Regions from separate parts of the Pseudomonas halotolerans genome, predicted to be linked through region 2. Evidence: predicted binding sites of a transcription regulator. Region 2 holds the regulator's gene; the other holds the start of a gene.
What was found. The regulator sigma-54, encoded in region 2, starts transcription at its own class of promoters, with help from an activator protein. The targets are predictions, from matches to a motif close to ANTGGCATNNANNTTGCTNT.
Positions count from the first base shown of each region.

Region 1: a site for sigma-54 is predicted at 3,380-3,399, ahead of AAIS01_RS18575 (CmpA/NrtA family ABC transporter substrate-binding protein). Genes of this name have one in related genera too.

Region 1 is NZ_JBCNTJ010000014.1:50,633-56,314, forward strand. It holds gene rlmKL (bifunctional 23S rRNA (guanine(2069)-N(7))-methyltransferase RlmK/23S rRNA (guanine(2445)-N(2))-methyltransferase RlmL) at 1-1,217, opposite strand, end outside; gene rmf (ribosome modulation factor) at 1,749-1,964, shown strand; gene AAIS01_RS18570 (quinone-dependent dihydroorotate dehydrogenase) at 2,272-3,291, opposite strand; gene AAIS01_RS18575 (CmpA/NrtA family ABC transporter substrate-binding protein) at 3,529-4,740, shown strand; gene AAIS01_RS18580 (ANTAR domain-containing response regulator) at 4,755-5,330, shown strand.
Region 2 is NZ_JBCNTJ010000013.1:90,682-96,363, forward strand. It holds gene AAIS01_RS17845 (ZIP family metal transporter) at 17-907, shown strand; gene AAIS01_RS17850 (HPr family phosphocarrier protein) at 939-1,211, opposite strand; gene rapZ (RNase adapter RapZ) at 1,227-2,084, opposite strand; gene ptsN (PTS IIA-like nitrogen regulatory protein PtsN) at 2,087-2,551, opposite strand; gene hpf (ribosome hibernation-promoting factor, HPF/YfiA family) at 2,564-2,872, opposite strand; gene AAIS01_RS17870 (RNA polymerase factor sigma-54) at 2,949-4,442, opposite strand; gene lptB (LPS export ABC transporter ATP-binding protein) at 4,606-5,331, opposite strand; gene lptA (lipopolysaccharide transport periplasmic protein LptA) at 5,331-5,682, opposite strand, start outside.

The sequences.
Region 1 (5,682 bases), on a different contig from region 2:
CGCTCGGCCTGGCGCTGTTCCGGGGTACGACGCTCGCCGGTGACGAACTGATCCGGCAGGACCTTGATCAGCAGCAACTTGCACGGCAAGGCGCCGTTCCAGAACGAATACTGCTTGTGACTGCGAATGCCCATGCGCTTGCCCAGGTCCGGCGCACCGGTGAATACCGCAGCCTCCCAGTTCAGGCAGGCCTGGCGCAGGCGCTCGCCAAGGTTCTGGTAGAGATAAAGCAAGCTGGCTTCGTCGCCCAGACGCTCGCCGTACGGCGGGTTACAGATCACCAAGCCTTTCTGGTTCTGGTCCGGGCGGGGTTCAAAGGTGGCGACTTCACCTTGATAGATCTTGATCCACTCGCTCAGGCCGGCACGTTCGATGTTGTTGCGTCCGGGTTGAATCAACCGTGGGTCTGCCTCGTAACCGCGAATCCATAGCGGTGGCTTGGCCAGCCCGGCGGCGGCACGGGCGCTGGCCTCTTCGTGCAGTTTCTTCCATAACGCCGGCACATGGCCGAGCCAGGCGGTAAAACCCCACTGCTGGCGACGCAGGTTCGGCGCCATGTCGGCGGCGATCATGCCGGCTTCCACCAGGAAGGTGCCCACGCCGCACATCGGGTCGGCCAGCGCCCCGCCTTCAGCGGCAATACGCGGCCAGCCGGCACGGATCAGGATGGCCGCGGCAAGGTTTTCTTTCAGGGGCGCGGCACCTTGCTGCAGGCGATAGCCGCGCTGGTGCAAGCTGTGGCCGGAAAGATCAAGAGAGAGAATCGCTTCGCCACGATCCAGGCGCAGGTGAATGCGCAGATCCGGGTTGAGCTTGTCGATGGACGGCCGCTCGCCTGTCGGGGTGCGCAGTTTGTCGACAATGGCGTCCTTGACCTTCAAGGCGCCGAAGTGGGTATTGTCGATACCCGAACCGTGTCCGCTGAATTCCACCGCGAGGGTGCCATCGGCGAGCATGTGGTCTTGCCAATCGACATCCAGCACGCCGTGATACAGGTCTTCGGCGTCCTTCATCGGGAAACGCTTGAGCACCAGCAACACGCGGTTGGCCAGGCGCGACCACAGGCACAGGCGGTAAGCCGTTTCCATGTCGGCCATGCCACGCACGGCCGATGTGTGTTCACGCGCCTCTTCAAGGCCAAGCCCGACGGCTTCCTCGATCAGCAGGCCTTCAAGACCTTTGGGGCAAGTGAGGAAGAGTTCGAAACGATCGGACATGGGGTTTTCCAGAGCCTTTGGCTAAGTGGACCGGGCAACGCATTGCCGGACCGGGTTCAATCAGGCGCTTTTCTCAAGAGCACCCGCGTGGCACGAGAGTGTGCCGTCCCGCCCTCGCCGTTCAGCTTAAAAGAGCTTAGAGGCGAGGGCAGATAAAAAATTCTGTGCAACAAATTGTGAAAACTCGACCCTTTCGTCGAATAGTACCCGAGTGCAACGGGAGGACATTCTCATTCGCCTGGGCCTGCCCCCTTCGATGCAGGGCCGATCATACAGGGGTCTTGCTCGAAAGCGGGTAACGAACATCATGTTACTTATCGCCCTAACATCTTTATTGTTACGTGCTTATGACAAAACGATCATTCCATCCATGTGACGCTTTGGTTAGAACTCAACACAGGTTGACGTCGCAACGGCGTCAACACCTCGGCTCGTCACGCCGGCAACGAGCCACCAACGGCAGAATGATTCTGCCCTGGCCTCGATAGAGGTCAACGCGAAGCAACAGTCAACAAGTGAGGGCAACACCCTATGAGAAGACTTAAGCGTGATCCGTTGGAAAGAGCATTTTTACGCGGTTACCAATATGGCGTTGGTGGTAAATCCCGTGAGCTTTGCCCCTTTACTCTACCGTCGGTACGTCAAGCCTGGATCAATGGCTGGCGAGAAGGACGCGGCGACAACTGGGACGGTATGACCGGCACTGCGGGTATCCACAGACTCAACGAACTTCACGCCGTAGGCTGACACAGGGCTTAACACTCAAGAACTCGACAATTTGATACCCACATCGATTTAACCACGCGCGTCCCATCCGGACGGCGGGCTACGGCCCAGGGGCTCCTTTGAGGAGCCCTTTTTAATGCCTGGGTTTCAGCGAACGCTGCAAAAAGCCGAGCGGTGAACCCAGTTGTGGCGAGGGGATTCATCCCCGCTGGGCTGCTCAGCAGCCCCTCAGAGTGTCAGGTTTAACGAGTAAACTGTTTGGGGCCGCTTCGCGCCCCAGCGGGGATAAATCCCCTCGCCACAGTTGAATCGCGTTGCACCTTGATAATCAACGCAGCGCGGCAATCGCATCCACCGACTCCCGAATCAACGCCGGCCCCTTATAGATAAAGCCCGAATAAATCTGCACCAGGCTCGCGCCCGCGCTTATTTTCTCGGCAGCATGCTTGCCCTCGGTGATGCCGCCCGCCGCGATGATCGGCAAGCGCCCCGCCAGTTCCGCGGCCAGGACCTTTACGGTATGGGTGCTTTTTTCACGCACCGGCGCACCCGAGAGCCCGCCCGCCTCGTCGCCGTGTTCCACCCCCTCGACGCCTTCGCGACCCAACGTCGTGTTGGTGGCAATCACCGCATCCATTCCTGTTTCGATCAGGGCCTGGGCCACTTGAGCGGTCTCTTCGTCGGTCATGTCCGGGGCGATCTTGATGGCCAGTGGTACATGCTTGCCATGGATCACCGCCAACTCGGCGCGACGCCGGGCCAGGTCAGCCAACAGTTGCTTGAGCGAATCACCGAATTGCAGGCTGCGCAGCCCCGGCGTGTTCGGGGAGCTGACGTTGACGGTCACATAACTGGCATGTGCGTAGACCTTGTCCAGGCAGATCAGATAATCGTCGACCGCACGCTCCACCGGTGTATCGAAGTTCTTGCCGATATTGATGCCCAGCACACCCTTGTACTTGGCCGCGGCCACCCGCCCCAGTAAATGGTCGACACCCAGGTTGTTAAAGCCCATGCGGTTGATGATCGCCTCGGCGTGCGGCAGGCGGAAAATCCGTGGCTTGGGGTTGCCTGGCTGGGCACGCGGGGTGACGGTGCCGATTTCCACGAAACCGAACCCCAGTTGGGCAAAACCGTCGATGGCCGCGCCATTCTTGTCCAGGCCCGCCGCCAATCCGACCGGGTTGGGGAATTCAAGCCCCATCACCTTCACCGGCAGTTTCGCCGGCGCCTTGCACAGCAGACCATTGAGGCCCAAACGTCCACCCGCGCCGATCAGGTCCAGGGACAGATCGTGGGAGGTTTCCGGGGAAAGTTTGAACAGCAGTTCACGGGCCAGGGTGTACATGGGCGGCTTGGACTCGGGCGACGAAATGAGGCGGCGATTATAGCCGGGCAACGATGATTCAAGCGAGGCGCCCGGACAAAACAGCGGCGATGGCATATGCCTTGCACCACTTGTGTTCATCGGTGCCCATACCAACGACGGAATGAGTGCCACACTGTATTTGAAGGACAACGGCGTCGTCATCCGGCCTTGCAACCATCCGGATACGGCGCCTTTTTTGTGGAAAGGTGATGCGCGATGAATGAAATTCCAGCCAACCCCCTGGCCTGGGTCAACGGCAGCGATGCCCCGGAAAAGAGCGCGATCAATCTTGGCTTCATGGCTTTGAGCGACTGCGCCCCGCTGGTGGTGGCCGCCACTCAGGGCTTCGCCCAGCCTTACGGGCTGACCTTGAACCTCAAGCGCCAAGCATCCTGGGCCAACCTGCGGGACAAGCTGGTCAGCGGTGAAATCGACGCCGCCCACAGCCTGTATGGCCTGATCTACGCAGTGCACCTGGGCATCGGCGGGGTCGCGCCAACCGACATGGCGGTGTTGATGGGGCTGAACCAGAACGGCCAGAGCATCAACCTTTCCCATGGCTTGCAGGCCCAAGGCGTGACCAGTCCTGAGGCACTGGAACGGCATGTGCACCAAACTCGCCCGAAACTGACCTTCGCCCAGACGTTCCCCACTGGCACCCACGCCATGTGGCTGTATTACTGGCTTGCGGCCCAGGGCATCCATCCGTTGTCGGATGTCGACAGCGTGGTGGTGCCACCACCGCAAATGATCGCCCACCTGCAGGCCGGACGCATTGACGGGTTCTGCGTGGGCGAGCCGTGGTGCGCCAGTGCGGTAAAGCAGAACCTGGGCTTCACCCTGGCGACCACCCAGACCATCTGGCCCGATCACCCGGAAAAAGTCCTGGGCTGCACTCGCGCATTTGTCGAGCAATACCCCAATACCGCCCGCGCACTGGTGATGGCGATCCTGCAAGCCAGTCGCTTCATTGAGCAAAGCACCGAGAACCGCCGCAGCACCGCACAACTGCTGAGTGCGCCCGAATACCTGGATGCGCCGCTGGACTGCATCGAGCCGCGCCTGCTGGGGATTTACGCCGACGGCCTGGGCAACAGCTGGCAGGACCCTCACGCGATGCGCTTCCACGGCAACGGCGAAGTGAACCTGCCCTACCTGTCCGATGGCATGTGGTTCATGACCCAGTTCCGCCGCTGGGGCCTGTTGCGTGAAGACCCGGACTACCTGGCCGTGGCGCGGCAAGTCCAGCAACTCAAGCTATACCGTGAAGCCTGCGCGGCGCTGGACATTGCATCCCCCTGCCAGGACATGCGCAGCAGCCAATTGATCGACGGCACCACCTGGGACGGCTCGGAGCCGGCCGCTTATGCCAAAAGCTTCAAACTGCACGCCTTGAGCGATGCGGCTCCCCTCTTCGCCAGCCGCTGACAGGAGCCTCGACCATGCTGCGTATCCTGCTGATCAACGACACCGCGAAAAAAGTCGGCCGCCTCAAAGCGGCCCTGATTGAGGCCGGGTTCGAAGTCATCGACGAATCCGGCTTGACCATCGACCTGCCGGCGCGCGTCGAAACAGTGCGTCCGGACGTGATCCTGATCGATACCGAGTCACCGGGGCGCGATGTCATGGAGCAAGTGGTGCTGGTCAGTCGTGACCAACCACGACCGATCGTCATGTTTACCGACGAACATGACCCGGATGTCATGCGCCAGGCGATCAAGTCGGGCGTCAGCGCCTACATCGTCGAAGGCATCCACGCGGCGCGCCTGCAACCGATCCTCGACGTGGCGATGGCGCGCTTCGAAAGCGACCAGGCCCTGCGCGCCCAACTCCTGGCCCGGGACCAGCAACTGGCCGAGCGCAAACGCATCGAACTGGCCAAGGGCATGCTGATGAAGATGAAAGAATGCAACGAAGAACAGGCCTACACCCTGATGCGTCGCCAGGCCATGAGCCGCCAGCAGAAGCTGATCCAGGTGGCCGAGCAGATCATTGCAATGAATGAGCTGCTCGGCTGAAAGCCTTGCAGTGCCTGACCCGGCGCTATCGCGAGCAAGCTCGCTCCCACATGGGTTCTAGGGTGAACGCAGCATTCGCTAGCGCCCCAGATCAAGTGTGGGAGCGGGCTTGCTCGCGAAGGCGGTGGGTCAGTCGATATCGATGTTGGAGATGAGATTGCTTTCGCGAGCAAGCCCGCTCCCACAGAGGTCAAGTGGTGGACGCAGCATTCGCGCGCGCCCCAATCCACTGTGGGAGCGAGCTTGCTCGCGATAGGCCTTGCCCCAATCCTCTGTTGGCACAGTTCTCGCTTTAACAAACCCACAGGTAACCAACGGCGGTTGCCCCACCTACGACAAAGACGTCGCACAC
Region 2 (5,682 bases):
CAATCCAAGGCTGATTATGGATACTCAAATACTGGCGATAGCTAGCGCACGGTTGTTCCGTTATGCCTTGGGGTCGCTGTTGCTGTTGGCGGGGATGACGTTGCTCGCGGCTCAGGGGCTGGCGTGGCTTGAGCTGGAGCCGAAACTGCTGCGTGCGCTCCAGGGCGGTGGCCTTTGTGCCTTGGGCACTGCATTGGGCGCGGTGCCGGTGCTGGTTATCCGGCGCATGCCCCAGGCTGTGAGCGATTCGCTGCTGGGCTTCGGTGCCGGAGTGATGCTGGCCGCCACGGCATTTTCGTTGATTGTGCCGGGCATTGCCGCAGCCGAACAATTGGGACTCACGCCTTGGGCGGCCAGTGGTCTGGTCAGCTTTGGAATCCTGCTGGGGGCATTCGGGCTATATCTGGTGGACCGCAAAGTGTCAGCCAGTCCTGAAAGACTGGTCGAGGTGCCCGGACGTCCAATTATCGCGCCGCGGATCTGGCTGTTTGTGTTCGCCATCGTGGCCCACAACATTCCTGAAGGGATGGCCGTCGGCGTATCAGCGGGGGGCGGCATGCCCGATGCCGACAGCCTGGCGATGGGTATCGCCTTGCAGGATGTGCCTGAGGGGTTGGTGATTGCGCTGGTGCTGGCTGCCGCCGGCATGTCGCGGCTCAAGGCGTTCGCCATTGGCGCCGCGTCCGGGCTGGTCGAGCCAGTCTTCGCGCTGTTGTGCGCCTGGCTGGTGAGCTTGGCTGAGATGTTATTGCCCCTGGGGTTGGCGCTTGCGGCCGGGGCGATGCTGCTGGTGGTCACCCATGAGGTGATTCCCGAGTCACGCCGTCATGGCTACGACAAACTGGCGAGCCTGGGATTGCTGGTGGGGTTTTGTCTGATGATGGTGATGGACACGGCCTTGGCGTGACGCAATGCCTACGTGGCGAGGGGAGCAGGGGTTACTCGCCTTCGTCAAAGTAGTTGTTGATCAGCGCCGCCAGCGCATCCATCGCCTCCTGCTCCTGTTCACCTTCGGTTCGCAGATGGATTTTGGTGCCTTGGCCGGCGGCCAGCATCATCATCGCCATGATGCTTTTGCCGTTGACCATCTTCTCAGGATCACGGCCCACGCTGATCTCACAAGGAAACTGACCGGCCACACCGACGAACTTGGCTGACGCGCGGGCATGCAAGCCCAGCTTGTTGATGATTTCAATTTCCAGAGCAGGCATCGCGATGTGAATCCTTTAGCTGAGGTCGCGGTGGCGAACCTGGACGTTCTTCAGGGACTGTTGCAGGAGCTGACCCAAACGTTCGGTCAGGTAGACGGAGCGGTGATGGCCACCGGTGCAGCCAATGGCAATCGTGACATAGGCGCGGTTGCTCGCGGCAAAGCGCGGCAGCCATTTGAGCAGGTAGCTGGAGATGTCCTGGTACATTTCCTCGACATCCGGCTGGGCGGCCAGGTAGTCGATCACCGGCTGGTCGAGCCCCGATTGTTCGCGCAGTTCCGGTTTCCAATAAGGATTGGGCAGGCAGCGCACATCGAACACCAGGTCGGCGTCTACCGGCATTCCGCGCTTGAAACCGAACGATTCCACCAGAAACGCCGTACCCGGTTCCGGCTGGTTCAGCAGGCGTAACTTGATGGTGTCGCGCAGTTGATACAGGTTCAGGTGGGTGGTGTTGACCTTCAGGTCCGCCAGGTCGGCGATCGGCCCCAGCAGTTGGCTCTCGTCATGGATGGCTTCGGCCAGGGAGCGGCTTGCGTTGCTCAGGGGGTGACGCCGACGGGTTTCGGAGAAGCGCTTGAGCAGCGTTTCCTCGTCGGCATCCAGATACAGCACGTCGCACTGGATATGCCGATTGCGCACTTCCGCCAGCAGTTCCGGGAACCGCGACAGGTGGCTCGGCAGATTACGTGCGTCGATGGAGACCGCCACCAGCGGTTGCGCCAGTTCGGTATGGATCAGGGCGCGCTCGGCCAGTTCCGGCAGCAGGCCGGCCGGCAGGTTGTCGATGCAGTAGTAGCCGCTGTCCTCAAGCACGTTTAGCGCCGTGCTTTTACCGGAGCCGGAGCGTCCGCTGACAATGATCATGCGCATGTTTAATGACCGTTCTGCTCGTCCAGGACAACCTGATACAAGGCTTGGTTGCTCGGCGCGCTGCGCAATTTCTCGCGCACTTCCTTGCGGTCCAGCATGCTGGCGATCTGGCGCAGCAGCTCAAGGTGCGCATCGGTCGCCGCTTCCGGTACCAGCAGTACAAACAGCAGGTCGACCGGTTCGCCGTCGATGGCATCGAAATCTATGGGGGCTTCAAGGTGCAGCAGCGCACTGATCGGCGCTGTACAGGCCTTGAGGCGGCAATGAGGAATGGCGATACCGTTGCCAAAGCCGGTGGAGCCCAGTTTTTCACGGGCAAACAGGGCCTCGAAGACGTCCTGCATTTCCAGACCCGGGACCTCGCGGTGGATCAGGTTGGCAATTTGTTCGAGGGCTTTCTTTTTGCTGCCACCCGGCACGTTCACCTGGGAACGGCCGGGGGTCAGGATGGATTCTAGTCGGATCATGGATTAGGGGGGTTAACGACCGGTCGCGCCCTGGAGGAGGCTCTGGGTCTTTTCCTTATGCTTTTTGAGTTGGCGATCCAGCTTGTCGGTCAGCAGGTCGATGGCGGCATACATGTCTTCATGCGCAGCGTTGGCAACCACTTCTCCGCCGGGGATATGCAACGTGGCTTCGATTTTCTGCAGCAGCTTTTCGACGTTCATCGTGACTTGCACGTTGGTGATCTTGTCGAAATGCCTCTCCAATCGTTCGAGTTTTTCGCCGATGTATTCGCGCAGAGGTTCGGTCACTTCCAGTTGGTGTCCACTGATGTTGACTTGCATACAGCTTCTCCTTCGTTGCCAGTGCATAAAGCGGCAGGCAGAAATGCCTGCCACTGGAACGCTGTGGCGTGGCCTGTTACATCAACCGCTTGCGTTCGCTCGAAGGTGCGATCCCGAGGGATTCGCGGTATTTGGCGACGGTACGGCGGGCCACCTGAATGCCTTGTGCCTCCAGTAAACCAGCGATCTTGCTGTCACTCAACGGCTTTTTCTGATTTTCCGCAGCCACCAGTTTTTTGATGATCGCACGGATGGCTGTGGACGAGCATTCACCGCCTTCGGAGGTGCTGACGTGGCTGGAGAAAAAGTATTTCAGCTCATAGATGCCCCGGGGGGTATGCATGAATTTCTGGGTGGTCACCCGCGAAATGGTCGACTCGTGCATGCCCACTGCCTCGGCAATGTCGTGCAGGACCAACGGTTTCATCGCTTCGTCGCCGTACTCCAGGAAGCCGCGCTGATGTTCGACGATCTGGGTGGCTACTTTCATCAGGGTTTCGTTGCGGCTTTGCAGGCTCTTGATGAACCAGCGCGCTTCCTGCAACTGGTTGCGCATGAAGGTGTTGTCAGCACTGGTGTCGGCACGTTTTACGAAGCCGGCGTACTGGGCGTTGACCCGCAACTTGGGCATCGAATCCTGGTTCAGTTCCACCAGCCAGCGGTCGTTGTGCTTGCGCACGATGACGTCGGGAACCACGTATTCGGGTTCGGTGGACTCGATCTGCGAGCCCGGGCGCGGGTTGAGGCTCTGGACCAGTTCGATCACCTGGCGCAGTTCATCTTCCTTGAGCTTCATGCGACGCATCAACTGGCTGTAGTCGCGACCGCCCAGCAAGTCGATGTAATCGGTGACCAGGCGCTTGGCTTCGGCCAGCCAAGGTGTCTTGGCGGGCAACTGGCGCAGTTGCAGCAACAGGCACTCGCCCAGGTTGCGGGCGCCGATGCCGGCCGGTTCGAACTGCTGAATGCGGTGCAGGACGGCTTCGATCTCATCCAGCTCGATGTCCAGTTCCGGGTCGAAAGCTTCGAGAATTTCTTCGAGCGTCTCGTCCAGGTAGCCCTGATTGTTGATGCAGTCGATCAGGGTCACGGCAATCAGACGATCGGTGTCGGACATCGGTGCCAGGTTCAGTTGCCACAGCAAGTGGCTCTGCAGGCTTTCGCCGGTGGAGGTGCGGGTAGTGAAGTCCCACTCGTCGTCATCGCTGCTGGGCAGGCTGCTGGCGCTGGTCTGGTAGACGTCTTCCCAGGCTGTATCCACGGGCAGGTCGTTAGGGATGCGTTCATTCCATTCGCCATCCTCGAGGTTGTCCACCGTCGGGGCGGTTTCCTGGTAGGACGGTTCCGGGATTTCGGTGTTGGTCTTTTGCTCGACGTTATCGGCCAGCGGATCGGTGTTGTCGAAGTCGTCGCCTTCTTCCTGGCGTTCGAGCATCGGATTGGACTCCAGGGCCTCCTGGATTTCCTGTTGCAGGTCCAGGGTCGACAATTGGAGCAGGCGGATGGCCTGTTGCAGCTGCGGTGTCATCGTCAGCTGCTGGCCCATTCTCAAGACTAGCGATGGTTTCATGGCTGGGGCTTAACACCTTATTCGCCGGCGCACATGCGCCATCCACTACAGGGCGCCGAAGCGCCAAACTTAAGCAAATTATATGCCTGAAACTGAAGTGTTTGCCTAGGGCGCCGCGTAATAAAATTAGCGACGCCGGGGCGATTGACCAGACACTTTTCGCTTACAGGCGGAATTCATGGCCCAAATACACTTCCTTGACCAGTTCATTGGCCAGGATGGTCGCGGAGTCGCCTTCGGCGATCAACTGGCCGTCATTGACGATATAGGCGGTTTCACAGATATCCAGCGTCTCGCGTACGTTATGGTCGGTGATCAATACGCCGATGCCCTTGGCCTTGAGGTGGTGGATGATCTGCTTGATATCGCCCACCGAAATCGGGTCCACGCCGGCGAATGGTTCGTCCAGCAGGATGAATTTCGGTGCGGTGGCCAGGGCGCGAGCGATTTCCACGCGGCGCCGTTCGCCACCGGACAGACTCATGCCCAGGTTGTCGCGGATGTGGCTGATGTGGAATTCCTGCAGCAGGCTTTCCAACTCCTGGCGCCGGCCGGCCTTGTCGAGTTCCTTGCGGGTCTCGAGGATCGCCATGATGTTGTCGGCAACCGACAGTTTGCGGAAGATCGATGCTTCTTGCGGCAGATAGCCGATACCGGCCTTCGCCCGGCCATGCATTGGCTGGTGGCTGACATCCAGGTCGTCGATCAGGACGCGGCCCTGATCGGCCTGGACCAGGCCGACGATCATGTAGAAACAGGTGGTCTTGCCTGCACCGTTGGGGCCGAGCAGGCCGACGATCTGGCCGCTGTCGATGGACAGGCTGACATCACGCACGACTTGACGGCTCTTGTAGCTCTTGGCCAGGTGCTGAGCTTTCAGAGTTGCCATTACTGGGCCTTCTGCTCGTCGGTTTTCTTTTTCGGCTGGATGACCATGTCGATCCGTGGACGCTGCTCGGTGACCTTGCTGCCAGTGGCACGACCGGCGCTGGCCAGCTTTTTGTTCGTGTCGTAGACGATTTTCTCGCCCTGGGTGGTGTTGCCGTCCTTGTCGATGACCTTGGCGCGATCGATCAGCACGACGCGGTCTTTGGCGGCGTGGTACTGAATGGTGACCCCATAGCCTTGAACTGGCTTGGTGTCGCCGGCGGTTTGCATCTGTTCGAAGTAGGCCAGGTTGCCCACCGAGGTCACCACGTCGATATCGCCGGACTGGGTACGAGTGATGGTCACGGTATTG